2 regions of the Rubrobacter aplysinae genome follow, and region 2 is predicted to be linked to the other one. Evidence: riboswitches for the same ligand, from Rfam matches in the RefSeq annotation. Region 2 holds a riboswitch; the other holds the start of a gene.
What was found. Region 2 has a riboswitch for cyclic di-GMP ahead of ABD53_RS11820 (right-handed parallel beta-helix repeat-containing protein). Riboswitches for the same ligand answer to the same signal wherever they lie in the genome.
Positions count from the first base shown of each region.

Region 1: linked by a shared signal. The riboswitch ahead of ABD53_RS09600 (S8 family peptidase) and the one ahead of ABD53_RS11820 (right-handed parallel beta-helix repeat-containing protein) in region 2 are both predicted to bind cyclic di-GMP.

Region 1 is NZ_LEKH01000008.1:43,573-59,468, forward strand. It holds gene thrS (threonine--tRNA ligase) at 1-502, opposite strand, end outside; gene ABD53_RS09530 (hypothetical protein) at 553-780, opposite strand; tRNA gene ABD53_RS09535 (tRNA-Val) at 1,081-1,152, opposite strand; tRNA gene ABD53_RS09540 (tRNA-Cys) at 1,173-1,243, opposite strand; tRNA gene ABD53_RS09545 (tRNA-Gly) at 1,289-1,361, opposite strand; gene ABD53_RS09550 (GtrA family protein) at 1,399-1,941, opposite strand; gene ABD53_RS09555 (glycosyltransferase family 4 protein) at 1,938-3,071, opposite strand; gene ABD53_RS09560 (isocitrate/isopropylmalate dehydrogenase family protein) at 3,260-4,264, opposite strand; gene ABD53_RS09565 (YIP1 family protein) at 4,430-5,101, opposite strand; gene ABD53_RS09570 (hypothetical protein) at 5,281-6,348, shown strand; gene ABD53_RS09575 (hypothetical protein) at 6,395-6,604, opposite strand; gene ABD53_RS09580 (MBL fold metallo-hydrolase) at 6,770-7,573, shown strand; gene ABD53_RS09585 (nitroreductase family protein) at 7,818-8,405, opposite strand; gene ABD53_RS09590 (malate dehydrogenase) at 8,577-9,554, shown strand; gene ABD53_RS09595 (Mrp/NBP35 family ATP-binding protein) at 9,711-10,934, opposite strand; gene ABD53_RS09600 (S8 family peptidase) at 11,053-12,990, opposite strand; cyclic di-GMP riboswitch class I at 13,032-13,106, opposite strand; gene ABD53_RS09605 (acyl-CoA mutase large subunit family protein) at 13,228-14,862, opposite strand; gene mce (methylmalonyl-CoA epimerase) at 14,864-15,289, opposite strand; gene ABD53_RS16980 (hypothetical protein) at 15,352-15,582, opposite strand; gene ABD53_RS09615 (hypothetical protein) at 15,626-15,835, opposite strand.
Region 2 is NZ_LEKH01000012.1:28,467-44,362, reverse strand. It holds gene ABD53_RS11870 (glycosyltransferase family 2 protein) at 1-853, shown strand, start outside; gene ABD53_RS11865 (DUF7452 domain-containing protein) at 911-1,363, opposite strand; gene ABD53_RS11860 (LPXTG cell wall anchor domain-containing protein) at 1,710-2,093, opposite strand; gene ABD53_RS11855 (O-antigen ligase family protein) at 2,345-4,186, opposite strand; gene ABD53_RS11850 (YveK family protein) at 4,480-5,211, shown strand; gene ABD53_RS11845 (CpsD/CapB family tyrosine-protein kinase) at 5,208-5,939, shown strand; gene ABD53_RS11840 (O-antigen ligase family protein) at 6,032-7,552, shown strand; gene ABD53_RS11835 (glycosyltransferase family 2 protein) at 7,593-8,378, shown strand; gene ABD53_RS11830 (calcium-binding protein) at 8,695-11,136, shown strand; gene ABD53_RS11825 (right-handed parallel beta-helix repeat-containing protein) at 11,323-12,828, shown strand; cyclic di-GMP riboswitch class I at 12,922-13,011, shown strand; gene ABD53_RS11820 (right-handed parallel beta-helix repeat-containing protein) at 13,064-14,566, shown strand; gene fcl (GDP-L-fucose synthase) at 14,602-15,546, opposite strand; gene gmd (GDP-mannose 4,6-dehydratase) at 15,561-15,896, opposite strand, start outside.

The DNA of each region.
Region 1 (15,896 bases), on a different contig from region 2:
CCGGCAGCTCCCGGATGAGCTCCATCTTGTACGGGTTGTCGCCGAAGAGCTCCTCGGCCTCCTCGCGGCTGGTCTCGCGCCGCTCGATGGGCAGGTCCCGGGAGAGGATCTCGCGCATCCGCTCCTCTATCCCTGGCAGGTCGTCGTCGGTGAGCCTCCCGGCCACGTCTATGTCGTAGTAGAAGCCGTCCTGTATCGGCGGCCCGATGGAAAGCTTGCTCCCCGGATACAGCTCGGTTATGGCCTGTGCCATCGCGTGCGCCGTGGAGTGCCGCAACACGTAAAGCCCGTCGGGCGAGTCGGCGGTCACCACCTCGAATAGCGGCGCGTCACCGCTACCTGCCCCGTCCACCGGCGAGCCCAGGTCCACCACCTCGCCGTCGAGCTTCGCCACGACCGCGTCGCGCGCCAGGCGCTTTCCTATCTTCTCCGCGACCTGCCCGGCTTTCTCACCGGGCTCCACGGCCAACTCCCGGCCGTCGGGAAGCCTAACCTCTGCCATGCTCCGCCATCTTCTCTATATCTCTTGCGGCGCTTTTGCGTCCGTAGGAATCAACCACCGGAGCCGCCCTTGGCCTGACGTCTGATCTCGGCACACATCGTGCAGACGTCGGCGTCGTTGAAGCTGCGGCCGGTCCTCTCCACCCTTCCCGGACGGGTCTCGCCACACAGGCTCTTGGAGACGTCCTCCTCCGGGAAGTAGTTCCAGAAGTGCAGTATCGGGCGATCGTCGTCCCCACTCCCCTGCGACGTCTTCGGCTCTAGAACTCTCTCGGTCAAGACCACCTCCCGATCCAACGGCTACTCTTAGCCTTTAACTTCCCGGCTTGCCTCTCTGTTACCTCTCGATTGTATACCCGGACTTCTCACCCGGGCCTCTCGCATATTCGCGTGGCTCGGCACGCCTCCAAAACAGTATGGGCACTTGCTCCAACCACTCTTGCGACCGGAGCCGGGATAACTGTAATTGACTGTTATGCCCTGGCGCAACGTGGCGCGGCTCAAAGATCATGGAGTGGTTGGTGTAACTTAGAGAACCGGAGAAAGCCTTTACCCGTTTTACTTGCCGACTTTACGAAGTGGGCGATGCTGGATTCGAACCAGCGACTTCTTCCATGTCAAGGAAGCGCTCTCCCTCTGAGCTAATCGCCCCCGCATCGTCTCGCTCCGAGAGGCGGCACCCGGAATCGAACCGGGGTACAGGGTTTTGCAGACCCTTGCCTAACCACTCGGCCATGCCGCCAAGCCCGCCGCCTGACCCTGCCGCTGAATCACCGAGCGGCGAAAGAGCGGAAGACGGGATTCGAACCCGCGACCCTCACCATGGCAAGGTGATGCTCTACCAACTGAGCTACTTCCGCCTGTCAGCGGAGATAATGTAGCACGGCCCTCCGGCTCTTACAAGCGGCCTCCGAAACGCCTTTTCCGGGAGAAAACCAGGTAGCGCATTATAAAGAAGCTCATCACCGAGGCGGTTATCACGGAGATGGTTTTCGAGATGTTCTCCCCGACGAACGGCGGCAGGGTCGTATACCAGGACAACAGGTGTATGCACATCCAGAATAGGCCGCTGCTAACCCCGATGTTGAGCAGAGCCTGGAGCGCGAACAGCGTCCTCTGGCGGCCGCTGGGCTCGGCGTGCTCGCGGAAGGTCCAGAACGCGTTGCCCAGATAGCTGTTGAGGTTGGCGGCGACGAGCGCAATCAGGTTATACAGGACCACGTTGGTGGTGCTATCGGTCGGATACAACCATAGCAGCAGGTTGAGTACGGCGAAGTCCACGACGGCGTTGGCTGCCCCGACGATCGAAAACTTGGAGAAGCGGAACCCGAAGTTTTTTATGCGCTGTTGCAGAGAGTGCCCTTTGGCCGGCTGCCCTTCACCCGGCCTTGGACTATCGGGGACGGCCTCGGGCGTATCGCCCCGGCTCGCGCGGTTCACCCGGCTCCGCCGGAGACGTCCCGCGCCTCGCCATAGAGATCGCGCAGCCTCCGGGTGGCGACGGTCCAGTCGCGCTTCTCGGCAGTGGCGCGGGCGTTGCGGGATAGCTTCTCCCTGAGCCCCGCGTCGCCCAGGAGCCTCCGAGCCTGCCCCACCAGGCTCTCCTCGGAGCCGGGCTCGAAGATCAGGCCGTCGTGACCCTCGTCCAGTATCTCCTCGGAGGCCCCGCTGCGGGCGGCGAGCACCGGTACGCCGGAGGCCAGGGCCTCTATCGTGACCATGCCGAGGGTCTCGGTGGTGGAGGGCAGCACGAAAACGTCCACCGAGGCGAGTGCCCCGGCCAGATCCTCTCCCTGGAGAAGCCCGGTAAAGACCGTCGGCGTCCCGGCGAACTCGCGCTCGGTGGCCCGCCGCGCCGGGCCGTCGCCGATGATCGCCATCCTGGTGTCCGGCACCCTTTCGAGAATGGCCCGCGCCTGTCCGATGTTCTTCTCCGGGGCGACGCGTCCGACGAAGGCGAGGATCATCTTCTCCGGGTCGCCCCCGGAGAGCTTCCGCCGCCAACGCTCGCCGGCCTTGTCCGGGTGGAAGAGCGCGGAATCTACCCCGTGGGGCCAGACCCTCACGCGCTTTATCCCGTCTTTGACGAGATCCTCTCTCACGGACTCGGAGGTACACAGGTTGACGTCTGCCTGATTGTGCAGCATCCGGGTGGTCCGGCGGGTAAACCCTTCCAAAAAGCCCAGGTTGTAGTACCGGGCGTAGGCCGCGACGTTGGTGTGATAAGAGGCCACCAGCGGTATCCGGTTACGACGGGCGTGGTAGATGCCTCCAAGCCCGAGGAGTATGGGGTTGACGACGTGGATCACGTCCGGCCGGAACCTCCGCAGCGCCCGTCCTACCCCGGGATGAGGCGGGGCGAGCCGTATCTGCGGGTAGGGCGGGAAGGCCACGCCAGGGAAGCCCACGACCTCGGCCCCGGCGTAGCTCCGTGGCATCCCCTTCGTACGGGGAGCCAGGACCATCACCTCGTCGCCCATCCGGGTAAGCCCGCTTATGGTGTGCCGCAGACGGGTTACCACCCCGTCCGTGGCCGGCAGGAAAGTCTCCGTAAAGATCGCGACGCGCAACGCGCTAGACCATCCCCCCTCGACACCGGACTCCAGACCTCATCCGCCGGACGCCACACCCTTCATGCAGCTCCATGCCCTTTCAGGCGCGACGCCGGCGATCCGGGGATTATAGGCGCTACAGGCGCTACGGGTGCTATATGTGCCCGGATCGCCACCAGGGTAAGCAGCAGACTCCGGGAGCCGGGCTACAAATTATCTACGATGGCCTCCGTGAACTCGCTGGTGCCGGCCGTGCCGCCGAGGTCCTTGGTGCGAGTCTCGGGCTTTGAGAGCGCCTTCTCGATGCCGGACTGCATCCGGTAGGCGGCCTCGTTCATGCTCAGGTAGGTGAGCATGCTCTTGGCAGACAGGAGCGTCGCCAGCGGGTTGACCCGGTTCTGGCCGACGTACTTCGGGGTGGAGCCGTGGACCGGCTCGAAGAGCGCGAGACCGTCGCCGATGTTTGCGCCCGGGGCGACCCCGAGCCCGCCGGTAAGCCCGGCGCACTCGTCGGAGAGGATGTCGCCGTAGAGGTTCGGGCAGACGAGCACGTCGTACTCGTTTGGCTTGGTGACGAGCTGCATCGCCATGTTGTCCACGATGCGGTCGTCTATCTCCTCGAAGTCGTTCTCGTACTCCCCCGCGACCTCGTAGAACACGTCCCTAAAGAGACCGTCGGTGTACTTCATGATGTTCGCCTTGTGGACGACGGTTATGCGCTTGCGGCCCTGCTCCTTGGACCGCTCGAAGGCGAGGCGGCACAGGCGCTCGGTACCCTCGCGGGTAATGATCTTGATGGACTCGGCGGCGTGACGGCCCACGGTGTGTTCGATGCCGGCGTACAGGTCCTCCGTGTTCTCCCGGTACAGGACGATGTCTATGTCCTTATACGGCAGGTCTATGCCGGGCAGGGAGAGCGAGGGCCGGACGTTTGCGTACAGGTCGAGCTCCTTGCGCAGCGCCACGTTTACCGAGCGGAAACCCGTGCCGACCGGCGTGGTAAGCGGTCCCTTGATGGCGACCTTGTTACGCCGGACGGACTCCAGCACGGACTCCGGTAGCGGGGTCCCCTCCTTCTCCATCATGGCCTCGCCGGCCTCGGCGACCTCCCACTCTATCCCGACCTCCAGAGCGTCTACCACCCGCCGTACGGAATCCGTGAGGTCGGGGCCTACGCCGTCGCCGGGTATCAAGGTAACCGTCTGAGCCATTATCCGATGCTCCCTTCAAAGTCTGTAAACGCCGTAGAAAACTCGCCTAGTATAGCGGTCGTCGGCAAAGGTGGCTAACGTGCCGGTGGCCCGAGCAGCGCAAAAAGGCCAGAGGAAACAGACTCTCATACTACCCACATGCTACCCACGGAGACCCGCGCCGGGCTAGCGTCCGCCGATAAGGAGCCCGACGAGTACGGAGAACGCCACGAGCGCGAAAAGCAGGAGAACCACGGCGGCGGGTACCAGCACGACCAGCACGGCCCGGCCCGTGGTGGTGGAGTGAACCTCCCGGATACCGAGGATGGCCAGGATCACGCCCCACACGAGGGCGACCAGCCCACCGAGGATGGGTACCCAGCTTACGAGTGAGGTCGCGGACACGTAGGAGACCACCCGGAAAGTAGACCAGTAGCCCGCGTTGTCCGGGCGCACGAACAGCATGACGAACAGGTGAGAGATACCGGCCCAGATAAAGAGCCCGATGGGCGTCAGTATCGGGGTGAAGATAAGACCACCCACGAAGCCCCCGACGGCCCCGCCAATACCCTGATCCCCGATGCCCACCACGGCCGCGAAGATGGTGATGAGCCCACCCAAAAACGCCCCGATAAGGGCGCAGATCACCGCGAAGCCTATGGGGTTGAGCAGCCCGTCTCGCAGAGCTACGCCTCTGAAAAATTCCGCCGGTTGCACTATCAGAGCCCGAACCGTGGCGACGAAGCTGTCTACGGGATCCGAGAGTGAGTACCCTCCGCCTCCCGGGTTTCCGCCGCGGCTTGCTCCCTGTGACGAGCTTCCGGTCTCTTCCCTGCTAGATCCGGTATCGAACTCCATCACGACTCCCTTGCTAGCCGTATACGAACTTGACTAATAACATTTTATACAATATTCACAGGCGCCGCAACGGGTAGAGTCATGGGGTTTGGTGGGGGCTAGTCCAGGGGTCGAGTGCTAAGATATGGGCGTCTACATCTCGTAGTACGCGAGCTTCTGGAGGACGCAGGGGTTTTTCGATGTCATCCACCGTCGAGACGCTAGAACGGGAGCTCGGAGAGGCTCAGCTAGAGCGCGAGGCTCAGCAGCGGGCCGTGACGAGAGCCGAGAACGCCCACGAAGCCGCCTGCGCCGCGCGAGACGAGGCCTGGGTAGAGGGCTCGTCGGATGACCCGGAGGTGGAGCGGCTCTCGGCGCTGGTCTTCGAGAGGCGGCGGGGTCTGTACGAGGCCATAGACGGCCTCAAGGCGGCGGAGGGCAAGGAGCGCAGGATCAAGAGCCGCCTGATGTACGTGCTGCCCGCCGAACGTCGCCGTTACCTCTCCGGTGAGGTGGATGAGGAGTTCGGTCTATTTCTGGATGAGGTGCGGAGGGCATACGAAGCGGAGCTTCCGGGGGTGGGCATCTCGGTAGTGGAAGAGGAGCCCGGGAAGTTGGATCTCGGGGGAGACGCCACCTGGCGAGCGCTCGAAAGGCTGTACTCGGGCACGGCTCGGAAGTGGGTCGAGATCCGCGCCGCCCGGGACTCCCCGCTTGCCGGGGTGATGGCCCGGCACGTGGCCTACTACGCCGGTGGCCACCTGCCCCGGGTATTCGCCGATGGTCTGGAGCTGGGTATCGGGCGGACCCAGACCAGGCTGCCGGGCGAGGAGGGTAGAAGACCGGCTCTGGGAGGCTTGGGGGGCGGAGAAGGCGAGCTCGTCCTGGCGCGCATCACCGTCCGGAGATACTTGGACGAGGGCTGTATCGGCAGGCTCGCCAAGCAGGGCGAGAGGCTAACGCAGATGGCCGAGATAGCGCGTCTGTACCAGACCATGTCCCTTACGAGGGACGAGATCCGCTGGCGGCTAGAGCAGTTGATCCCACTGCGCTTGGAGGCGCTGCAAACCGTGCACCGGCTAACCGGCGGACATCTCCGGTTCTCCTTCTACGAGATCGCCCGCGCCGCCCGCCTGTTGGACGGCCACTTCCCGGACGCCGGCGTGGCGGCCGAGGCGCTCTCCCACGCCGTGGACCGGGCTCTGGAAAGCGGGGTCCCGCTGGTGGACGTAGCCTACCTGAGCGTCGCCTCCGGCGAGTGGCCGTAGAAGCGCGTAGAAGCGGTCACTGGCCAAATCTGGTATCTGGCGTTGCCTACTCCGGGAGGTCGGAGAGATCGTGCTCGGGGACCGATAAGTTGTAGGGCCGGGCCGGTCTCTGGGCGAGCACCCGCACCTTGTAGACGAAGTCCGGAATAAACTCGGCGCGGCGCACCTCCAGTATCTCGACCGGCTGCCGCGTCGCCTTCAGCGCCGCCCGGTCCCCCACCTCGTATCTCGCCGGCCGGTCTCGGTCCACCATCACCTATCCTCCTCCGCGATCTTCACAACTCCACACACGCCGTATCAGGCTCATCCGGTAGAGCGTACCGCGTCCGCCGGGTCGCGACGCGCGAGTATCCGGTATCCTCTGTTTACAAGAACTTACCGCTACCTACATCTCACGACATCTCACGCTTGGAGGAGCCCCGTGACGCTAAAGAGCCTAGACCTGGGCCGCACGCAGGTCCACATACTGGACGACGGGATATTCATAACCAACGCTGCCAGCATCCTCGGCGGCAGGAGCAAGGCGAAGATAAAGGGCGGCATGCACCCCGCGCTGGTGGAGACGCCGGACGGCCTAACCCTGCTCGACTCCGGCTTCGGCCCCGAGCTGCCGGAGAGCCTGCGGGAAGACTACGAGCTACAGCGGGAGCGGACGCTGATGGATCGCCTCTCGGACCTCGGGCACGCGCCGCAGGACATCACCCATGTCGTGCTCTCGCACCTGGACGCGGACCACGTTGGCTGGGCGCTGAACGGAGACCGGTTCCCGAGGGCCCGAGTCTACGTCCAGGAGGACGCGCTCGAGGAGGCGCGGAGCCTGCCCGACCATCCCGGCAGGAGCGAGTCCGTGCCCGCCGTCGAGCGCGGCATCGAGGAGGGCTGGTGCGAGCTCGTGAGCGGGGAAGGTGAGATTGCGCCCGGCATCCGCGTCGAGCTCAGGCCCGGTCACGCGGCGGGACATCAGATCTCCTGGATCGGTACGGGACGCGCCGGGGAGACGGCGCTCTTCACCGGGGACCTGGCCCCGAGCAAGATCTTCCTCAACCCGGATACCATAAGCGGCGTGGATACCGACCCCGAGGCCGCGCGCCGCAACCGGATAGAGGTGCTCACAGAGGCCGTGGACCTGGAGGCCCCGGTAATCCTCTACCACGAGCCCAACGACTCTCTGGTAAGCCTGAGCCGCACGGACCAGGGCTTCGAAGGTACACCGTACGAAGGCTAGTACAGCCTCGTACGGTTTCTGGCCGAGACTCTCTAGCGCCTTTTCATCCGCTGGCGGACCTTGCGCCAGATAATCGGGACCAAGAAGATAAGCGCCCGACGTAGCAGCCATCTCATAGCTCTATAACCTCTCTTTTAGAGAGAACTCCAGGATCCCGGTGATCATACCATCGCGCCTCCCCGAAAAGGCTGTGCAAAGGCCGTACGGAAGCCACATAGAAACCACACAGAGCTACGCCGGGCGGCTAGGCTCCGTGCCAGGTGGTCTTCTGGAAAACGGACTCCCGGCGGCGCGGCCTGAGATCCAGGTCCGGATGTCCGAGGTAGAGGTAGGCCACGACGTGATCGCCCTTGTCAAGCCCGAAGAACTCCCGCATGTAGGGATGGTAGGCCACGGGTCCGGTGCGCCAGATCGAGGCTATCCCCATCCCGTGGGCGGCCAGCTGCATGTTCTGCACGGCGCAGCAGCAGGCGGCGTAGTTCTCCAGCGTCTCGACCTCGCCACGCCCGGCCTTCGAGATCACCGCTATCACCACCGGAGCCCGGAACGCTTTCTTGCGCTCGCGGCTCACGCGGCCCGGCACCATCTCCTCGTCGTCGCCCTCCTCCCCGGCCTGGATGCGGGCAAGCTCCGCGCGAGCCTTCGCCAGCTCCCCCCGGCCCTTGCCGGAAAAGACGTGGAACTCCCAGGGCTCGGTGAGCTTGTGGTTCGGGGCGTGGACGGCGCTCTGCAGTATCCTCTCCACAGTCTCATCCGACACTGCATCCTGGGTAACCCGCCCCACACTCCGGCGGGTCTCTATAGCCTCGCTAACCTCCAACCATACCTCCATGATCGCCTCGTACCGGCCACGAATATTTTACTGCGCAAAGGGGTAACAGAAAGTAACGGAAGACGGCATAGAGCCGTGTATTCCACTATGATTGGCCACAGAGTCAGAGAAAAACAGAGCAGCACAGAGCAGCACAGGGTAGCGCAGAGCAATCTTACAAGGAGTTCGCCAATGTCGAAGACCATCACTCTTACCGGAGCCGCGGGCGCCATAGGGTACGCGGCCCTGTTCAGGATAGCTTCGGGCCAGTTGCTGGGACAGAACGAGAAGATCAAGCTCAAGCTGCTGGAGATAGAGCCGGCGCTGCAGGCCGCCGAGGGCACGGCGATGGAGCTCGAGGACTCCGCGTTCCCGCTGCTCGAGTCTATAGACATCACCTCGGACGCAAACGAGGCGTTCGACGGCTGTGACGTGGGGATGCTGATCGGGGCGCAGCCGCGCAAGCAGGGTATGGAGCGCGCAGACCTGCTGGAGGCGAACGGCGCGATCTTCAAGCCCCAGGGCGAGGCGATCAACTCCCACGCCGACGACGACGTGCGCATCCTCGTGGTCGGCAACCCGGCCAATACCAACGCCCTCATAGCGATGAGCAACGCTCCGGACGTGCCGCACGACCGCTTCACCTCCATGACGCGCCTGGACGAGAACCGCGCCGTCTCCATGCTGGCCCGCAAGCTCTCCGTTAGTGTGGAGGACGTCGAGGACCTCGTCGTTTGGGGCAACCACTCTCCGACGATGTTCCCCGACCTCTTCAATGCAAAGGTAAACGGCGAACGGGCCGCGGACCAGGTAGATCTGGACTGGTACGAGAACGAGTACATGCCCCGAGTCGGCAAGCGTGGAGCCGCCGTTATCGAGGCCCGCGGCGCGTCCTCGGCGGCTTCGGCGGCGAACGCGGCCATAGATCACGTACACGACTGGGCGCTGGGCGCGGAAGGGCTCCACTCGATGGCCGTACGCTCCGAGGGACAGTACGGAATAGAGGAGGGGCTCATCTCCTCGTTCCCGGTCAGGCTGCACAGCGGCGGCGGATATGAGGTCGTCGAGGGCCTGGAGATCAACGACTTCGCCCGCTCCAAGATCGACATCACCGTAAACGAGCTAAAGGAAGAGCGCGACGCCGTCAAGGAGCTCGGGCTGATCGGATAGCCGCGTTTTACCTCCGACGAAACGCGGCTATCAGCGGCTCGGCTATCAGCACTCGGAAAAACCTGTAGAAGCCCGGGAGCCTCCATCGTGAACGACGGAGGCTCCCGGGCTTCTAGCTAGCGGCTAACCGCTGAAAACTGACCGCCCTAAAACGTTCTAAACCACCTTGATCCTCTTGCGGGACTTTGTCTGTGCGATTCCGGCTGCGACCTCGTCGAAGGAGCGGGTCGGGGCCGAGTCCTCGGGATAGAGGGCGTTGCCCGGCTCACCGGAGTCGTCCGGCAGTATGGGAATTCGGCTCATCAGGTGCGCGCCGAGCTCTTCGGCGACCTGCTCGCCGCCGTTGCCGCCGAAGATCTTCATCTCCTTGCCGCAGTCCGGGCACTCGGCGTAGCTCATGTTCTCCACCACCCCGGCGAGCTTCAGATGAGCCTGCACGGCCATCTTACCCGCCTTGACCGCGACGCGGGCGGCGTCCGCCTGTGGCGTGGTGACCACGAGCGCCTCTGCCTTCGGGATCATCTGCGCCACCGTGAGCGCCACGTCGCCGGTACCGGGCGGCATGTCCACGATGATGAAGTCCGGCTCGTCCCAGTACACGTCGCGCATGAGCTGGGTTAGGGCCTTGTTCACTATCGGGGCGCGCCAGATTATGGCCTGCCCCTCCTCGACGAAGTTGCCCATGGAGATGAACTTCAGCCCCGACTCGGACTCTATCGGGAAGATCACACCCTCAACCACGTTCGGCTTCTCGGTGGAGCCGAGCATCACCGGCACCGAGGAGCCGTGGACGTCGGCGTCCAGCACCTCCACCGAGTGACCGGCGCGGTCCAGCGCGGCGGCCAGGTTCACGGCGACAGTAGACTTGCCGACCCCGCCCTTACCGGAGACCACGGCGATGATCCTGGTCCCCGACTCATCCTTGAAGGCGGGAGCGAGTTCCGACGGGCCGCCATGCAGCGAGGTGAGGAGGTTCTGGCGGTCCTCGTCGGTCATCACACCGAAGTCCACCTCTACCTTCTCGACGCCGTGTATCTCCTTTAGACGGTCCTCGACGTCGGTGGTGATGCGGTGCTTCATCGGGCACCCGGCGGTGGTCAGCGCGACGCCGACGGTTACGGAGGAGCCCTCTATCTCGACGTTGCGGATCATGTTCAGCGAGATGAGGTCACGCCCGATCTCGGGGTCCCGCACGTCGCGCAGAGCCTCCCGGACACCAGCCTCCGAGAACCCGTCTACAGGCTCCTCCGGCTCGGGCGTGCGGTCTACGAGGTTGTCGGCGGTCTCGGAGGAAGCGTCGAACCCGGCCGCGGGCTCCGCGCCGGCATTCTCACCCCCAGTCTCCTTGTTACCGCCGCGTCTGCGAAACCAATCAACCACTGTTTAAAAACCTCCTCCGAGCCCCGCCCTACGACGGAGAATGGCGCGTCAAAATCCCACTCTTTGCACGCAGGATCTTACCATACGCCCCTCCGAGTCCCGGCCGGCTCAGAGGCGGCTAGCGGACCACCCGGAATCTCTTGGGCGCACTCCTATTGCCGAAGTGATCCCCGTCCTTGTAGCGGACTACGGACACGGCGTAGTTACCCGGTCTCGGCGGCTTGTACACGAAGCGGTACTTGGACCTGCTGTCTAGCCTATCCCACTGCCGGTCTATAAGCCTGCCGTTGCGCCGGACGACGAGCCGGACCTTACCGGCATGTTTGGGTATTACGCGGCCCACTACACCACGACGTCGTCCCAGCTTCACGTTTGACTCCTTGGCCCGGATCGTCACCTTTACCCGCACGTTCACGCGCTCGGGACCACTGACCGCGCGCTCAAGACTCTGGCCCTCACCAGAGAACCTTGCCCGGTAGTAGGTGTGCTTGCGAGGTCTTACCCCTCTGATGACGAATCTGCCTTTCGGGTTGGTGGTGGCCTCACCATCCCGGACGCGCCGGAAGCCCTTTGCGCCGAACGGACGCTGCAGAAGCTCCACCTTTCGGTTTGCCACCGGCTCTCCGCCGGAAGTCAACTTTCCGCCGAATCCCGCTTTACCCGGGAACTCCAGCACCCTGCGCCCGGCGCGGAGCGTCAGATCGGTACCGCCGAGCATGCGGGCGGCGTTTAGCCGGTCACCCGTAACCGTCTTGCCATTGAGGTCGGAGGCCCTGTCCGCGTTTCGGAGGATTCTACGCTTTAGCTCGGCGGCGCCCGCGCCGGGGTTCTGGCTTTCGAGCAGGGCCGCAGCCCCGGCTACGTGGGGGCTCGCCATCGAGGTACCGCTCTTGTAGCCGTATCCGTTTCCGGGCACCGTGCTGAGTATTCCTACTCCTGGAGCGCCGAGGTCCACCGTGTCCGAGCCGAAGTTGGAGAACCTTGCGAGACGATCCGAGCTGTCGGTGGCGGCTACGGATATTATGTTGTTGTTATCGTAGGAGGCTGGGTAGAAGGGGTCCTGGTCGTTGTCGTCTCCCACGCCGTCCGAGCCGCCGTTTCCGGCCGCCGCGACGAGCAGGTGCCCCTGATTCCCGGCCCGGGTGATCGCGTCTTTCAGTGCCCGGGAGCGGCCACCGCCGCCCCAGCTGTTGTTGCTGATGTTGGCGCCGTTATCCACCGCGTAGTCTATGGCCTTGATCGCGTCGGAGGTATACCCGGTCCGCGGGCCTATAAACTTTAGTGGCATGATGTGGCCATCCCAGTTGACGCCGGTTACGCCCCGGCCGTTGTCTCCCTGGGCCGCAATGGTCCCCGAGACGTGGGTGCCGTGGTCGTCCACGCTCCCGGAGTCGTACACGGTCTTGTCGTCGTTGAAAAAGTCCCAGCCGTTGCGGTCGTCCACGTAGCCGTTGTTGTCGTCGTCCTTGCCGTTGTCCGGGATCTCATCCTGGTTGACCCAGACGTTGCCCCGGAGGTCCGGGTGGTCTATATCCGTCCCGGTATCTATTACCGCGGTTACGGTTCTCTGGCTCCCGGTGCCGACATCCCACGCCTCGGGGGCATCTATATCTGAATCCTGAGTACCGCCGGTCTGGCCGGTGTTGTTGAGGCCGTAGAGGTCGTCGTACCTCGGGTCATCCGGCTCGGTGGCGCTCGGAAAGAGCTTGAAGTTGGGCTCCGCGTACTCTATCCCGGGGGCGTTCTCGTAGGCGTTGACCGCCGCCTGCACGGGAAGATCTCGCGGAAGCTCCACCACGGTTATATCAGCCTCTGGGAGGCGCTCTTCTACCTCGGCGTTGTTTGCGCGGTTGACCTGCCCTAGCCGGCGGCCGGGGGCATCGTCTTCGGGCTTCACCAGTATCTCGTCCTTTGCAAACCCCGGCTCCGTGGGAGCTTTGGCGACGGGCCCTTCCCGGGGTTCGGGCTGTGCCCGAGCCTTGTCGCCGGCTACGGCCACCAGGAGCCCCGAGGCCAGCATCAAGGACATTAAAAGCGTTACGTAAAAATTCCGCACCTTGTCTCCTTCTAACGAAGAAGCCAGATGCCCCTCCGCTGTTCGATGGCCCGGCTGCCTGCGTGAGGCCCGTCGCTTTGCGCACCCGCCTCGCGACGGGATCGCCTTTTCGCAGCGTTAACATTGCTTTCATTACGAGAAACTTATCGGATAGAGAGCTTTATAGCTTTAGAACGACGCCGCGTAAGTAATCTGGCTTACCAATCTTGTACAGCCCCCGATGACGGTGCGGCGGGGCTAGGGCCTGTACTCGCCGAACACCGCGCGCAGAGTGTCCGACACTTCCCCGACCGTTGCGAATTCGGAGAGGGCCTCTTTCATCGGGTACAGGAGATTCTCGTCCCCGGTCTCCGCAGCAGCTTTGAGTCGAGACAGCGCCTTCTCCACGGCGGAATTATCCCGGGTCTCGCGCAGCTCGGCCAGGCGCTGTACCTGGCGCTCGCGGATGGATTCGTCAACGGTGTGCAGGTCCATCTCCTCGGCGTCCTCGCCGCCGCCGGTGTAGCGGTTGACGCCGACTATGATCCGCTCCTCCCGCTCGACCTCACGCTGGTAGCGGAATGCTGCTTCCTCGATCTCGCGCTGCATGAAACGGTTCTCCACCGCCTCGACCGAGCCGCCCATCTCGTCGATCTGCTCGATGTAGCGCCAGGCCTCCTCCTCGACGGCATCGGTCAGTGACTCGACGTAGTAAGAGCCGGCGAGGGGGTCGGCGGTGTCGGTCAGGCTGGCCTCGCTGGCCAGGATCTGCTGCGTGCGCAGCGCGATCCGGGCGCTATGCTCGGTGGGGAGTGCGAGCGCCTCGTCGAAGGCGTTGGTGTGCAGGCTCTGGGTTCCACCAAGCACGGCGGAGAGGGCCTGTACCGTGGTGCGGGCGATGTTGTTTTCGGCCTGCTGTGCCGTGAGCGAGGAGCCGGCGGTCTGGGTGTGGAAGCGGAGCTTGAGGCTCCGTTCATCTTCGGCCCCGAAGCGGTCCTTCATTATCTTCGCCCACATCCTCCTCGCGGCGCGGTACTTGGCGGCCTCCTGGAAGAGGTCGTTGTGGGCGTTGAAGAAGAACGACAGGCGCGGGGCGAACTCATCCACGGCAAGCCCGGCTTCCACCGCGGCCTCGACGTAGGCTATGGCGTTTGCGAGGGTGAAGGCGAGCTCCTGCACCGCCGTCGAGCCCGCCTCACGGATGTGATAGCCGCTTATGGAGATCGTGTTCCACCGCGGCGACTCGGCGGCGCAGTAGGCGAACATGTCCGTGGTGAGGCGCATCGAGGGCGCGGGCGGGTAGATGTAGGTGCCGCGGGCCAGGTACTCCTTGAGGATGTCGTTCTGGGTGGTGCCCGACACGTCGGCCGCAGTGGCGCCCTGCTCCTCGGCCACCAGGGTGTAGAGCAGCAGGAGCGTGGAGGCGGTGGCGTTTATGGTCATGGAGGTAGAGACGTCTTTCAAGGGGATGCCGTCGAGGAGGTCGCGCATGTCGAGCAGTGAGTCTATTGCGACGCCGACCTTGCCGACCTCGCCGACGGTCAGGGAGTGGTCGGAGTCCCGGCCCATCTGGGTTGGTAGATCGAAGGCCACCGAAAGCCCGGTCTGACCCTGCTCTATGAGGTACTTGAACCGCTCGTTGGTCTCTTTGGCCGAGCCGAACCCGGCGTACTGGCGCATGGTCCAGGGTCGGCCCCGGTACATAGAGGGATACGGACCCCGGGTGTAGGGGTACTCGCCAGGATCTCCGAGACGCTCGTCGTAGTCGAGGTCGGAGACGTGCTCCGGGCGGTAGAGGGGATCCACCTCGACACCGGACTCCTTGTAGCGCCTGTCCTCCGCTCCGGCCTTGCCGCTACCGGTCTTACCGCCACCAGACTTCCTATCGGCCACGTTATTCTTCTCCCTCTTGGGGGTTGGTCGCGGGATGCTCGCAGAGCTCGGTCAGGACGCCGAAGGCTCCTCTGGGGTGGATAAACGCCATACGGACCCCTCCGGCTCCTATCCGGGGCTCCTCGTCTATGAGGTCCACTCCCTCAAGGGTGAGATCCTCTAGCACGCGAGACAGGTCTTCCACCTCGAAAGCCACGTGGTGGAACCCTTCTCCGTTCTTGTCGAGGAACTTGCCAACCGGCGTATCCGGGCCGGTGGGCTCCAGGAGCTCTATCCGGGACTCGCCGACGCCGAACATCACGGTACGGATGCCCTGATCGGAGACCTCTTCGGGCTCGCTTGCCTTTGCGCCGAAGTGCTCCTGGTAGAAGTCCGCGGCGTCTTCGAGGCTCCGGACCGCGTAACCCAGATGGTGAATCTTTTGCAACAATCCCAAAACCCCCAGACTTTCCAGAGCCTTTTCAGGGCCTCTTCTTCGGCCCGCGGTTGCTAGAAGCCGCTCTGCTCGGTGACCTCGGCCCACTCGGAGCGGCCGGAGGCCATGTCAAGGATCTCGGCCATCTGCAGCGCGTCGTCCCCGCTAAACCCTCGTCGGCCGCCTTCGGGCAGGAAGACGTACTCGCGGCCGTCCGAGTAGCGCAACACTATGCGTTTGACCCCGGCTCCCTGGGGAGGTGGACCGCCCTCTGTCAGCCTGCGGCTACGCTCTATGCCGTGCATCCGCTACCCCCTTTTTCTCGTCTTACTCTTCTGCTGGCCGCGTCTACTCGCTGCTCAACCGGTACACTATGGTTTCGAGGTAGGCGGAGGCCTGCTGCAGCTCGTAGGAGCCGAACTCCCGGCGCAGCCGGGGCCTGAATATATCCTCGTCCCCGGTGTCGTACTCTATGCAGAGTTCTCGTATTCCGTGGGGGTCCAGATTCTCCCCCATATCCAGCGGCGTCCCCTGCCAGTTCCGGGATTCCTCTGTCAAAGGTTCCTCTGTCAAAGCCTTACTTCCTCTCTTTCGAACGGCCCGCTAACGGTACACACCA
Region 2 (15,896 bases):
CCCCGAGCCACCGGAGAACCTGGTGACCGGCGGGCGCGTCACGGTCAGCATAATAGCGCCCACGCACGATGAGACCCCCGGTCCCCTGGAAATGCAGGATCTGAGGGTTCTGACAGGGCTCACGGAGTTCACAGACGCGGAGCCAACCCTGATACCGGTCCCGGTACGAGGCGGCGGCGCGCCTCTAACGGAGGAGTTGGGCCTGGTAATGGGCAGGGGCGACGCGCTGTGGCGGGGACTATCTGAAGCGGACGGGGAACTCGTCGTCCTGCTGCCGGACCCGCATCCAGGGTCTCTGGCAGCGGTCCCGGCTCTGCTCGCCCCACTGCTCGAACGCCGCAGCCTGCACATGGTCAAGGGGTATTCGCCGGGTGCCGGCTCCGAGCTATCCAGGCTGGTGGGAGTGCCCATGATCAACCTCCACCACCCCGAGCTAGCCGGGTTCACCGAGCCCCTGTCACACTTCGTAGCCGCCCGCCGCCCGCTGCTGCGCTCGCTCCCCTTCCCCGTCGGCCCCGGAGTGGACGCCTCGCTGCTGCTCGATGCGGTATCCCTGCACGGGATACACGCCACGGCCCAGGCCGCAATCCCGCCGCAGCCGGACCGCTCCCCCGCAGCCGTCGAGGAGTCCCACGCGATGATCTCCGCCTTTCTCTCCAGAGTCCCGGGGCATACCATCCCCTCCCCGGCTCCCCTGATCGTGCCCGGTGTGGGCACGGAGGGGCCAGAAGGCTTCGACGTCGTCCGGGTGCAGACGGCGGAGCGGCCCCCGATGGGCAACTCGGACGGTTCCGGGAGATCAGAGAGGATAAAAACGTACCAGTCCCCGGATACAGCCGGGTCGTGGGTATAGTCTCCTGCGCCTCGACGGGCCAGGACCGCAGCGAGATTGCATCGCTCGTGACACGCTCTATCCCGTAGAGTCCGGAAAGACAAGGACGTTGAAGGCCGCATCATCTGGCATGGGCTCTCTATCCTGGTTGAAGATGGCCCATCTGTCCCTGCTGGCGTCGTACCATACTCCCACGGAATGGTCATTGTAGGTTCCGCCCTGGCCTCCCGGGTTCCAGCTCTGCGTAACGACTACGACGACCGCAGGGTTACCGTTGGTTAAAGGGTTGTCCAGGTAGGTGCTATTGGCTGAATTGTTCTCTGGTGTTACGCGGTGGACGAACACGGTAGACTCTCCCGGGAGGCCCGCCGAATCCTCTACCGCGGAAGTGGAGCCAGAGTCCACAGAGCCGGAGTCCGGGAGACCCGAGGGGAGGTTCGCGTAGTACGAGTAGAGGTAGTATCCCTCTGTAGTAAGTACCAGAATGAGGATCAAGACCAGCGACAGCTTTACGACAGACCTGATTCTCATCGGCCCCCCAGGTTATTCTCACGCAAGCCTACTTATCTAACAGGCCACGCAGAGCCTCTCTTCCGAGATGCATGGCAGAACACAGAGGACTGCCGTTCTAGAGCCTCGCGATCCTCTCAACCCTCCCATAGCTCTCGTAACCGGTGCCCCGTCGCGCCCCGAGGTTAATACTCTTTCTTCTTGTTCGAGGCACTCCCGTACTCTTTCACCGGGCAAGACACCCGAGGGCAGTTCGGGCGCCCCATCTCCTTACCCCATCATTCCTGGAGCCGGTACGCGATTCTGCCCAGTTACCGAACGTACACAACGCACCGAGTAACGTCGTGTAATAGGCGACTATACGGGTTCAGCGGCGTCCTACCTGCCTGATCAAAAGCATGCCGGCTCCGAGCATCGCTAGACCCGCCAGGCTCAGGAGGAGGGCGGGTCCGCCCGTATCGGGGAGCACGCTTACCGCCTGGCTCGCGGATCCCGCGGCGGCTCCCGGCTCACCAGACTGGGCGACCGAGGCGCTTGCGACATCTCCGGAACCGGCGCCTTCGGAACCAGTGTCTCCCGAACCGCTCTCGCTTGGACCAATCGAGCTTGCCGGATTCCCATATTGCTCGTCGGCGGGAGGGCCTCCCTGTTGCGCCGCCGCTACCGAAGACCAGGACAGCGTCAGCGCCAGCGTAGCGGCTATGATTACCATCATACGAAGGCTCGTCTGCAGGATACCTTCTCTACTCATCCGTTCTCCTCCGTTTGCTGCCGCTGGAAACATCTACGTCGTTTTTCCTGTAGTGTTATTCATCACCTATTTTTATAAGCTAACCACGACTACCAGGGGCTGAAAAGGGCCTCACCTCCCCTCTTTACCCGCAAGGCACCTTAAGCATGCAAAGGGGTCAAAGAATGCTAACCCTGCGGCAGCACCTAAGTGCTAGATAACTCGAGCATAGGTCTTCTGAACAGGGAGCCGCAAGGATAGAGGAGGCAGCCTTACGAGGCGGCTCCGAGCTCTTCTGCCCGTTTCTGCAGTTCCGGGTCCAGTGGGTTGAGCTCTATGGCCTCCCGGTACATCTCACGGGCCTTCTCGGTCTCGCCCTGACGCTGGTAGAAGACGGCGAGGATCTCAAGCGGCGCGTAGTGCTCGGGGTTAAGACGGGCGGCCTCAAGGTACGCCGTCTCCGCTCTCTGGGGGTCATCCGCCTGTAGCGCGAGCTCCGCTTCGCGCTGGTGCGGACGGGGATCGAGGGGGTTAAACGTCTGGGCCCTCTCGACAGCCGTTAGTGCCTCACCGGTGCTCGCGGTAGGGTTTGTACTCTGGTTCAGGTAATAGCCGGAGAGAGATAGCGGCAGGATAGCCGCCACCGCGAGCACCGAGATGCCGAGGCCCGCCGCGCGCAGCGGCCACCCGGCGGGCATATTCCTGGACCGCAGCCAGGGCAGCACTAGCACGGCCAGGTACACGAAGGCGGGCATCGTTACCGCCGGGAGCTGCCAGAACCACTCCGCGCTCGCGTGGACGAACCAGTAGGAGACCGCGGCCACCAGCGCGCCGACCTGGGCCTTACCCTGGGCGTTTAGTCCCGTGAAACGCTCCCACAGCCCGGCGGCGACGCACACGGCCATGAATCCCGCGAACAATACCCCGCCGACGAGGCCGCGCTCGGCCAGTATCTCTAACGGTAGCATGTGGGGCTGTTGCACGTAGCCGGCCACCGTATCCCGGTCTTGGTAGTAGGTGGCCTCGTAGTTCTGGGTCCCGACGCCTAGCGCGGGGTTCTGCGTAAAGTCCCCCCATGCCACCTCCCAGAGCGGGAAGCGGCCCGTCCCGGAGGCACTCAAAAAGCGACTCTGATCCTGCCCGGTGGTGTCGCTCGTTCTGAAAGCCTCCCACTTGTCCTGGGCCAGCGCGACCGGGCTCCCGACGCGTTCGTCCACGGCCACCAGTCCCGCGATGCACAGCACGGCGGCACAGACGAGTGTGGCCGCACCCGCCATCCTCACCAAAGCCTGAGGCGGTGTCCAGCGGCGGTCCAGCAGCCCCCAGAGCAGGCCGTAGAGCCCGGCTCCGGCGGCGGAGGCCCAGGCCAGCAGGATCACCCGGTCGAGCGTTACCCCGGGGCTCTCACCGTCCAGAAAACGCAGGTATACTTCGTTGAGCGCGGGGAAGGCTATGGCAACGGCAACGGCAACCGGGAGAAGGGCGAGCAACCCGCGCAGACGCTCGCCGGAGAAGACGAAGAAGACCAACGCAGACACCGCAAGCGCGACCATCGCCCCGCGAGATTGGGTAAGAACGGCCAGCTCGATGCAGAGGGTGGCACAGATCAGAACGCCAGCGCGCAGCACCGGGTTTATGGACCGAGACCCCGCCAGATACACGGCGACCCAGAAAGGGACGAGCAGAAAAGCCGCTTCACCGTTGTAATAGCCGACGGTCCCGACGAGCCTATTATCCTTGAAGAGCATCCCAACCTGTGAGGGTAGGCTTGAGAAGGTCAGCGCCGCCACTATCCCCGGCCCCGCAACCGAAGAGGCCAGGGCCCAGCGTCTTGAGGCTCCGAGTCGGATCAAGGCCGCCGCGACCAAGAATGAGAGGAGGTAGAGTAGCGCCTGCCCCGCGCCGAGCCAGGCCGCGCCCCCGTTTGGCGACCAGAGCATGGAGGCAAAGGTCCATGCCGTGTAAGCGGTCAACAGGCCTAGCGCGGCCACACTCCAGGGAGAGCCCGCCTCCCGCAGCAGACCCGTTACACAGAGGAGCAGCAGTAGTAGAGCCAGGATCAAGGCCACCGCCCCCCACTCTCCTACATAGTACCCGCCGCCCAAGTCTCCCATCCAAGTCACCATCAGGACGACCGCTACGAGTGCCAGGGACGGTGCCAGGCGGTTGTTTGTAAGAGTTTTGAAAGTGGTTCGCAGTCTGGAGAGGGCCTTCATCTTCTCCCGAATACTTTAATGTGCGACAAGTATATCGTCTCCGGCCGCGTAGAAGCACAGAAATGCGGTAGCGTGGCTGATTAGAGTCAGAAGTTAGAGTAAGAATGATCCCGCACAATAGAGGAAGCGTAGAATGTGGAGGAGTGTGGAATACAATTCTCCTGGAAAGTAGTGTTCGGATTGGTGAGCCTTTGAAAGGCAACGAACCGGGATATGCCGTCTCCCTGACAGACTTTCTCCGTATACTCTGGAGAAGGCTGTGGATAATAGTGCTGGCTGCGCTGCTCTTCGCCGCGGCGGCGGCGGGCGTGAGCCTCACGCAGACGCCGCGGTACGAGGCCACCACGACGATACTGGTCAGCCAGAGCCCTTCGCAAGACTCCACGAGCCTGGGGAGCGACGTGGCCGGCGTACAGAGCCTGGTGCAGACGGTCGTGGAGGCGGTTTCGAGCCGTCCTATAGCCGCTTCCGTGGTAGACAACCTCGGGCTCCAGGTGGAGCCGCAGGCCCTACTGGAAAACACCAGCGTAGAGGCCGTGCCGGACACCCAGTTCATAGAGGTCGTTTACACGGACACGGACCCCGCCCGGGCCGAGCAGGTGGCGAACTCCATCGGCCAAGTTTCATCCAACCAAGTTTCCGAGGTGAGCGGCGGTGTCATAACCGCGGAGGTCTGGGAGCCTGCGGTGCAGCCAACCTCCCCGGCGAGCCCGACCCCTATACTGAATGGACTGCTCGCCCTGGGTCTCGGGCTGATGTTCGGGGTGGGACTCGCTATATTGCTGGAGTTCATGGACGACAGCTGGCGCTCCGCGGAGGAGGTAGAGGAAATCTCCGGCGTGCCCACCTTCGGCATTATCCCCGAATTCGGCGCCTCGTCCGGCAGGAAGACGTCCAAGGTATCTAAGAGGTCCGGCTCATGAGTGAAGACTTCCAACGCCCCCAGGAAGATCCCCAGGACCAACAGCAACAGACCTCCGGCAGCGGCGTATCCGACGGTCTCGTGACCTTCCTCGACCCGGAAGGCGTCGCCGCCGAGGCGTACCGAACCCTGCGTACGAACCTGATCTACGCCCTCGTGGACGAGCCCCCAGAGGTGATAGTGCTAACCAGCGCCAATCCCCAGGAGGGCAAGAGCACGGTCTGCGCGAACCTCGGGGTCGTGCTCGCGCAGGCAGAGAGGAGCACCCTGATCCTGGACTGCGACCTTAGGCGGCCCTCTCTACACCAGATCTTCGGCCTGCGCAACATGCGGGGCCTGGTAGACGTGGTCGCCGGCGGCCGGGAGCCCGCCGGCGTCTGGCGGGAGCCGGTCGAGAACCTGCGGGTAATAACCTCCGGCCCTATACCGCCGAACCCGACGGAGCTTCTGGGCTCCAAACGGTTCTCGGAGTTTCTCTCTGCAATACGCCGGGAGTTCGACTACGTGCTGCTCGACGCTCCCCCGGTCGGGCTGGTCTCCGACCCCTCAATCCTCGCCAGTCAGGGCGACGGCGTACTGCTAGTGCTCGACGCTCAGAAGACCCGCAAGGCGGCCCTACGCCAGAGCAGGCGCAGCCTGGAGGCCGTCGGGGCGAAGGTGTTCGGCACCGTTATGAGCAACGTCGGCGGCTCCACCGCCGGATACTACGGCAAGCAGGCTTACAAGTGAGATGTCTCCCGACCCCGGCGTATCCCCGGTAGAGCGTGCGTATCTCCGGTAACGCGCCCGGCCATCTTTCGGCGAGAGTGTGGGCGCTGGTCATGATACTCGCCGTGGCAGGCGGCGCCGGGTTCGTGTACGCGCCGCTGCTCGCCCTCCTGGTCACCGGCACGGTCTTCGCGCTCGGCTTGTGGCTCATGGTGCGCGACAGCAGGATGAAGACGGAGGGGGATTGGACCGTTGGGCTTACCGGCGGTGCGCTACAAGGGTTCGCCAGCCACGTCTGGGTCGGAAGGCTGGTCGGAGCATACCTACTCTTGTTCTGGGTGATCATGGTCATACCAATGCTGGAGGTCGCCGAACGGGAGGTCGGGGACCAGGCGGTCCAGTCAGCCGCCTCCGGTTCGCTGCAGAACCAGGTGATGGTAGCCTCCTTCGGCATGCTCGGGATGCTGTTCCTACCGGCGGCGATGATGAAGTTCGAGGGGGCCTTCCGCTGGGCTCTGGGGCTGTGGGTGGTATATCTGGGCTGGGGATACTCCACGCTCTTCTGGACCACCTACGAGCCTCTTAGCACCCGGGGTCTCGTGGCCTTTGCCCTGGTCTCTCTCGGTAGCCTGGGCTTCGGGGCCGGATTCTACGGTGCGAGGCCGGATGGAGCCAGACTACTGCTCAAGCACATCTTTCTGGCGGGCATGCTCTCGGCTCTCGTGATCATACTGCCCCTACCTTTGCATCTGGGGACGTACAACCCGCTCGATCCGAGCCAGCGTCTGATCGTCGCTGGAGACTTCACCAAGTACATTTCCCGGCCGGTGCTCTCCGCCGTGCTCGTGCTCGTGATGGGCGCCGTTATGGGGCTCACGAGGTGGCGGCCTCGGGACTGGCTCTGGATCCTCTTCCTCGTCGCGCCCATACTGATCCTCAAGACCCGGGGTCCCATGCTGTGGGCGATGCTCGCCTTCGGCCTCGTCTATCTGCTCTACCGGGCGCGGGCCCACGAACGGGCCTTCCAGGCCGGGCTGCTGCTACTAGTAGCCTTCGCGACGTACATCTCCTACTCACGCGGGGCGCTGGATCTTTTGATCCCGTTTCTGGCCCGCGGAGACGTGGAGCAGACCCTGACCCTGACCGGCAGAACGGACCTCTGGGCGGCGCTCATCCCCGAGTTCCTGGAGCGTCCGTTTCTGGGCCACGGCTTCGCGGCCTTCTGGAACCCGGTAAATCTGCAAATCATGGAAGGAGCGGCGGGCTTCCCGGTGGTCTCCGCCCACAACGGCTTTCTCGAAGAGTTCCTCTCCACCGGAGTAATCGGGTTCCTCCTCTTTATGGCATTCTGGATCTACGTGATGCTCCTAGCCACTAACAGGGGCCGCCGGGGAGAGCCGCTAGGTTGGATGTTGCTGCTCTTTATGGTCTTCTACCTCTTCTTGAACGTCTCCACTAGCCTCATGCAGAACTACATGGAGATCCCGTTCATCATCGTCTTCGCTCTACTCGGGCTTATGGCGAGTCGCTCGGCCGCGAGTCCGCCTGCGGAGCCTGGTGACGAAGAGGCCGGTCCAGAAACTCCAGAGGACCCGAGTCGGGAGCCTGCCTCCCGGCATCCGGCTGTGAGATAATCGCGTTCAGCTGTTAGAGGGCAGTATGGAGGGTAAACCTTTGCAAAACTACGCGGCGCGGTGGCCTAAAATATCCATAGTCACCCCTTCCTTCAACCAGGCCGAGTACATCGAGAAGACTATTTTGAGCGTTCTGGATCAGGGCTATCCAAACCTGGAGTACATCATCATGGACGGTGGCTCCGACGACGGGAGCGCAGAGATAATAGAGCGATACTCGGATCACCTGGCGTACTGGCAGAGTCAGCCCGACGAGGGCCAGACCGACGCTCTTGCAAAGGGCTTCGAGAAGTCAACCGGAGACATCCAGGGCTGGCTCTGCTCGGACGACCTGCTTGAGCCCCACACCCTTCAGGAGGTCGCAAAGACCTTTACCCGTAATCCCGACTGGCAGGTCGCCTACGGTGACAGCCTGTGGATAGACGGCGAAGACAACCCGATCCAACCCAAGAAAGAGATACCTTTCAACCGCTTTATCTGGATGTACGACTACAATTACCTCTCGCAGCCCTCTACCTTCTGGCGCCGCGAGCTGTACGAGAAGGTCGGCGGCCTGGACCCGAGTTTCAACCTGGCGATGGACGCCGACCTCTGGGCGCGCTTCGCCGAGCACACCGGACTGCACCACGTACCGAGGCGCTGGTCGCGGATTCGGTTCTACCCGGAGCAGAAGAATCAGCGTCTACGGGACCGGAGCGATGAGGAAGACGCCGCCATCCGAGCCCGCTACCTGCCTAACGAGCCGCCCTGGAGCCAGCGGACCAAAAAGGTTCTCGCCAAAGGTATGAGGGTGGCGCTCAAGCTACGTCGGAGAGCCTACTGGTAACGGGAGAACTGGTCGTTCTGAAACAGCTAGACCTCCTAAACCATGCACGATGTTTCTCGAGTACATCGTTAGATGCTTTGTGCGCGTAATTCGAGGAGTCTAGTCACAGCGCTAGTCTTATGGTGCGACATGGTGCTAGCATTTTCATATACTTTGATGTTAATAAAGTGTAGTCGTGTGTAATTCCACTTCCATTTTCATACGCTCCTCTATATAAGTTACACCAATGTTGGTGACTAAAAGTTAAGAAACATAGCGAGTCGCTTACCGTCTTACAGTACGACTTCGCCAGACTATAGAGGAGAGGGGAGCGGACATGGAAACCGTTTTGCGTATTTCGGTTTCAGGGGGAGTATTCAGAGTAGGGCGTCTCATAATAACGTTCGCCGCTCTGATCGCCGCAATCGCGTTGTACCTCGGTTTTCCTTCCACTGCTCTAGCCCTCGAAGAGACGCCGGACGAGGGAACCTGGCACGTAACCGGTGGGCGGGTCGAAACTTCTGCTCTCTCCGAGGACGGACAAACCCTCTACATCGGGGGCAATTTCAACAAGGTTTGGCAGCAAGCTCCAGGAACAGGGGGGCAGAGCTTCGCCGCTAACGGACTCGCCGCCATAGATGTACAGAGCGGCGCCGCCATCCAGAGCTGGAACCCGCAGGCCAGCGGTGGTGAGGCACATGTCTACTCTCTCGCAGTAGAGGGCAATAGCGTTTTCGTTGGCGGCAACTTCTCATCAGTCAATGGTCAGCCAAGGCAGAACTTGGCAGAGCTAAACGCGATAAATGGCTCGTTGACCTCTTTCGCACCAGTGGTTGATGATGGGAACCTCGACATTACCGTTATCGTCCGGGCTCTTGAGGTCAGCAACGGCAAGCTCTACGCCGGAGGTCAGTTCCAGAGGATAGACGGCAGCCTGAGGAGTAACCTCGCCGCCTTCGACCTCCCCAGCCGAGATCTCAATCCGCAGTGGAAGCCTAGGACCAGGGGAGTCGTACGGGCTCTGGAGCCTGCCGTTGATGCGCAAACGATCTTCGTAACCGGAAGCTTCGACAACGTTATAGGTTCTACCGACGAGAATTTCAGCGAGCGCAAAGTAGTGGCGCGCTTTGACTCTGCCAGCGGAGAGTTGAGCCCCTGGTACGTCCCGAAGAATTTGCTGCGGGGAGATGAGCCCCAGACCGGCTGGGTCCTCCTGGCTACCTCCAACCGCCTGTACGGGGGTTTTGGAGACAGAGGCTCCAACTACGTCAAGTCCTTCCGGCTCGACAGTGGTAACCAGGCCGCGCAGGACTGGTCCTTCAATACCGTAGGAGACCCGTACGCCCTCGCTTTCTCTCAGGATGGCTCCAGGCTGTTCGCCGGCGGACACTTCGGTACCGTCAGGCTTACGCAGACCAACTGCGGTGAGGCTGTTAGGGGCCTGATCTCCTTGAATCCGCAGAACGGTCAGCCGTACTGTGACTGGATCCCGAAGATGGAACTTTTCAACCAGGATCAGTGGAACGGGCACACGGTTCACACCATACAGACCCCTGGAAACTACGCTTGGGTGGGTGGCAGGTTCTACTCGGTCTCCGGCGTCGAGCAGAGGAGCCTCGCCAGGTTTACGGTCAACCAGCCTCCCGAGCCGATTCCGGCCCCCGAGCCCGTAGGCGAGGTCAAGGTCAACTTCCAGACCGGGGAGGCCCCGGTCCCCGAGGGCTACGTCAAGGACTTCGGCGAGAAGTTCGGCTCTCGGGACGGTGAGAACCAGGGACAGGGACTCTACTACGGCTGGGTTGAGCCCGGGACAGATAACCGGATCTCGCTGATAGGCGACGGCCGCGACCGGGACACTAGCCCCGACCAGCGCCTCGACACCCTGATGCACATGCAAAAGAGCGACGAAGGCGCCTGGGAGATACTGGTGCCAAACGGCGAGTACAGGGTTACGGTAAGCGCCGGAGACGCAGGCTTCACGGACGCTGTCTACCAGCTAAACGTCGAGGGCGAAGCTACCATAGACGGCGCCACCCCCACGGACAACGAGAGGTTCTTTAACGCCACCAGAACGGTCGAGGTCACGGATCAGCGCCTGACCGTGGACCCCGTCGGCGGCCAGAACACCAAGATCAACTACATAGACATCAAAAGCCTCGACGCGAACCTCGTCGCCGACTCTCAAGCCCTGGACTTTGGTAATAAGGGCCTTGGGTTTAACTCTAAGACAGACGAGTTCGCCCTAAAGAACACCGGAAACTCGGCGATAACCGTGGGGGACATTGCAATCCAGGGTGCGGACAAGGGAGACTTCAAGGCTACGCTGCCTGGTGATGGCACCATCGCCCCCGGCGAGCAGGCCACCGTGCAGGTTGAGTTCCGCCCGGAGTCGGTCGGAGCAAAAGAAGCGACGCTCGTGGTGAACCATAGCGGAAGCAACCCCGCAGTAGAGGTCGGTCTCTCCGGTAATGGCGTCTCCAACGGAGCCGGTTGTACGATAATAGGCACTAGCGGAGACGACACGATCGAGGGCACTGCAGGTGACGACGTGATCTGTGGCTACACCGGAAATGACACCATCTATGGTCGCGGCGGCAACGACGAGCTCCAGGGCAGAGCCGGAGCAGACAAACTCTATGGCGGTCCTGGAAACGACAAGCTTTACGGTAACGGAGGTAATGACGAGCTCTATGGCGGAGACGGGGACGACCTGCTGGTAGGCGGGTCGGGCAACGACCTGCTTAACGGAGGACCCGGTAACAACGACGAACGACAGTAACATCCCACTCGCAAGGACGGCCGGAGTGGATGCTCCGGCCGTCCTTGCGTACGGTTCTGTTACATCGGAGTCTGAGCCAGATATCCCTCTTAGGCTCTGCAGCAGCTCGATGTACAGGTTTCCCACGAGCTGCTCTCGAACCAGGGGCTCACAAATGAGCGTCGAAGTAGATTAGGGTGTGAAGAGATGCCTAAGAAGATATTGATTCCAGCGGGTCTTCTCCTGACATTCGTCCTCGTAGCTACGGTTCTTGGGTTATGGGGGGATGTCTCGGGCGAGAGTCTGATAGGAGCAGAAGATTCCGCCGATGGCCCTGAGAGCTCCGTCGCCAAAGCACAAATAAAACAGCTCATAGATCAGGCAGAGCCCGGGGATACGGTGAGAGTGCCCGGAGACCGGGTATATCGGGAAACGGTAGTAGTAGACAAACCAATAACGCTGGTCGCCGAAGAAGGAGCGGAGATCCGGGGCTCCGACGTCTGGAAGGGCTGGCAGCCTGACGGCGGCGTGTGGCGCTCGGAGAAGACCTATCCCGAGCTGCGGGTCGAGGGCCGTTGGCGGTGCGAGGAAGGCACCGGCCAACGGTGCAAGCAGCCGGAGCAGGTATATCTCGATGGCGAGCCGCTGGAGCAGGTCCGGCTCGGACCCGGGGAGGGAGAATTTACCCTCGATGGGGATCGCAGGGTGCTGCTCGGCGAGAATCCGGCGGGAAAGACCGTGGAGGTTAGCGTCCGCGACAAGTGGATAGAGGGACGTTCGGAAAACGTAACCATCCGAGGCTTTAGCATGCGCCACAGCGCCGGAACAGGGATCAAGAACAACCTCCAGGCCAACTGGCGCGTTATAGGCAACGACCTCTCTTACGCCCACACAACGAACGTAACTCTCTCACAAGGACCAGGAATGGTCATCGAGAACAACAACTTGCATCACGCTGGACAGATGGGCCTTTCATCATACAAAGCACAGATAAAAATCCGCGACAATCGAATCCACCATAACAACACTGCCTCCTTCAAAACCGGCTGGGAAGCCGGGGGAATGAAGATCAGCGCCGCAACGGACGTGCTCATAGAGAAAAACGAAGTCTTCGGGAACAAGGACATCGGTATCTGGACCGACGTGGCTACGACCGGCCCACAAAAGATAATGATCCGTGGCAACCGGGTTCACGGCAACCCGAGACAGGGTATCCGGGTGGAGATCTCAAAGAACGCTGAGGTTACCGGCAATGTCGTCTACGACAACGGCATGGGTTACCCGCCGGACGATCCGAGCGGCGCAGGCATCACCCTTTCCGGCACCTACGATTCACAGGTCTCGGACAATACGCTCGCATACAACAACAGCGGTATCGTGGTGGTCAACGCGAACCGGGAGAAAGGCTTCCACACGGTAACCAACGTGGTCCTATCCTCAAACGACGTGATACAGGAGAAGGGTCTGGCAGTGGCCTGGATGAAAGCGTACCCCAGCGGCGACATTTTCAACATAGCCTCGGGCAACGGAGGTCAGGATAATCGCTACTACTACCCGGACCCGCCCAGCGGCGAGAGCCGCTACAAGTGGGAACGCTACTATGAGAGGCTTTCCGGCTACGAAGAAACCCCCGCCGAATATAATGGTAGCCAACTCTCGGATAAAGAGAAAGACGCCGTGCTGAAAGAGAATAGTATTACTCGGGAACGGTAAAAAAGCTCTTACGAGCCGAGCTCGGTTATTTTTCTGAATCAACAGATTTCAGCTAAAGTTTCCCCTACGCCCTACCGATAATTGATTCTATAAGAGCGATAAAGGCAAACTCGCCGTGAGGCGGGGACGCAAAGCCTAAGGACCTCGAAGCTCTAACAGAGACGAGGTAGCCTGGTTGCCGCGAGATTTCTTACGCGTTTGCGTCCCTGCCACCCAGACAGTCTGGAGGGGACGCATGTTCAATAGTTCGATACCCGCTTATCCGAGAAGCCTGAAGAGGGCTTCTCCGCGCCTTGTACTATCATGCGCTATCGGCGTAATTGCGGCCGTTGTACTGGCGTTGGCTTACCCTGATCGGGCGGAGGCTCTCAAGCCGGATTGCAAGGTTTCTTTGCAGAAAAAGGTCAACGCCGCATCTCCAGGAGACGTAGTAAATACCCCGGACAGATGCATCTTTCGCGAGAAGGTTACCATCAACAAACCCATTACTCTCAGGGGGGGTCGCGGAACCGAGATCCGCGGCAGCGAGCTGTGGAAGAGATGGCGTAGGACGAGTAGCGGGCTCTGGCGCTCGGAAAAGAGCTACCCTAGGCAGCGCGTCGAGAGTCGCTGGCGCTGCAAGTCGGGCACGAACAGCTGCCGCAAGCCCGAGCAGGTCTACATCTACGGTAGAAAGCTAGATCTCACCAACGACAGGCCGGAGGCAGGCGAGTTTGCCCTCGATGGGCAGCGGCGCATACTACTCGCTAATAACCCGCGTAACAAGACCGTGGAGGTCACGTTGCGCAACAGGTGGATTTTCGGTGGAGCTCCCCGTGTGACCATAAAGGGCTTCACCATGCGTCACTCGACAGGGGCGGGAATAAAGAACGATCGCAAGAACTACTGGCAGGTTCGCAACAACAACCTCTCCTACGCTCACACCGTCAATCTCGCGCTCTCAAAAGGGCCCGGGATGGTCGCCGCGGGGAACCGTATACACCACGGTGGTCAGTTGGGCTTCGCCTCGAACGAGGCGAGTGTAATCCTAGCCAATAACAGGATAGTCTACAACAGCATCAAAGGTTTCGACCCAGGTTGGGAAGCGGGAGCGATGAAGATAAGTCAGGCCCGGTACGCCCGTATCGTGCGCAACAACGTACACCACAACGGCCACTTCGGCATTTGGACGGACGTCATCCAGGAAGGCAGGCAACGGGTGAGGATCGTTGGTAATCGGGTCCATCACCACGCCCGGCAGGGTATACGGGTTGAGATCACCAAGAATGTTCTTATCAGGGGCAACAAAGTCTACAATAATGGTCTCAGGTACGGGGGGGATCCAAACGCTGGATCGGGCATCGGCCTTTCAGCTTCATATAATGTAAGAGCTATCGGCAACGTGCTCGCGCGCAATCGTAATGGCATCGTGGTGGTTAACGCAGATCGCGGTTCTTACGATCACGTGAACAACGTCAGGCTAAATAGAAATACCGTCATCCAGAGAGACGGCAAGGCCGCTGCATGGTTTAAAGCCGTGAGAGGCGGCAATATCTATAGAAAGTCAGCGAATAATGGCGGGTACCGCAACCGTTACTGGTACCCCGGTAGGAGGGGCTCAGAGGGAGACGGCGTCCGCTACAAATGGTCGGACGGATACCAGAAGCTCGCCAAATACAAGCGTAGTGGACCAGATTCTGGATCGTACTACCTCACCAACAGCGCAAAAAGGGCGGTGCTAAAGAACCACAAAATGTAGAGCACATCGTAGTAGAGCCGGGGGAATTATGGACTCTAGCCCCCGCTCTTTACAGACGAGGTTCTCAGGAACCACTCGTAGGTTTGCTCGATGCCGTTGCGCAGGGGAGTCTTCGCCCGCCAGCCGAGACTCTCCAGGCGGCTAACGTCGAGTAGCTTGCGCGGAGTGCCGTCGGGTTTAGAGGTATCGTAGGCGAGTCCGCCCTCGAATCCAACAACGCCGCGCACGAGACCCGCGAGCTCCCCGATGCTTATATCTTGACCGACACCGACGTTCACGGGCTCGTCGCCGGAGTAGATCCGCATAAGATATACGCAGGCGTCGGCCAGATCGTCAACGTGCAAAAACTCCCGGCGTGGGGTTCCGCTGCCCCACACCTCCACGCTCTCCGCGCCGCGCTCTTTAGCCTCGTGGAACTTACGGATCAGCGCGGGCAGGACATGGCTGTTTCGTAGGTCGAAGTTGTCTCCGGGGCCGTAGAGGTTCGTGGGCATGACGCTTATATAATTGCTTCCGTACTGGCGATTGTAGGACTGGCAAAGCTTTATGCCCGCGATCTTCGCAATGGCGTATGGCTCGTTGGTAGGCTCTAGCTCGCCGGTCAGTAGATGCTCCTCTTTCATGGGCTGCGGCGCGAGCCTAGGGTAGATGCAGGAGCTTCCCAGGAACAGGAGCTTCTCTGCATCGTGACGGTATGCGGCGTCTATGACGTTTAGCTGTATCGTCAGATTGTCCCGGATAAAGTCCGCCGGGTAGGTATCATTGGCCATGATGCCGCCGACCTTCGCCGCCGCCAAGAAGACGTACTCCGGTTTCTCGGAGGCAAAGAAGTCCTCTACGGCTCTGGCATCGGTAAGGTCAAGCTCGGCGCTGGTGCGCGTGATCAGATTTTCATAGCCTTCGCCTTGTAGCCTGCGGAGGATAGCGGCGCCGACCAGGCCCCGGTGTCCGGCGACGTAGATCCTGCTGTCTCTGTCCATCTGGTCTGCGGGGCTCACTGGCTCGCTACTCCTCTCGGGACGAAGGCGTGTCCAGCCTCTTTGAGCGTCTTCTCCTGGCGGGCTAGCTCGAAGTCGAAGTCGACCATGCGGCGGACGAGTTCATCTATGCGTACCCTGGGCTCCCAGCCGAGTGTCTCGCGAGCTTTGGTGGCGTCGCCTTCGAGCGCCTCGACCTCGGTTGGACGGAAGTAGCCGGGGTCTATCTCGACGTGGGCCTCCCAGTCTAGCTCCAGGTAGCCGAACACTCGCTCGACGAACTCGCGCACGGTGTAGGACTCTCCGGTTGCGATGACGAAGTCTTCCGGGGAGTCCTGCTGGAGTATGCGCCA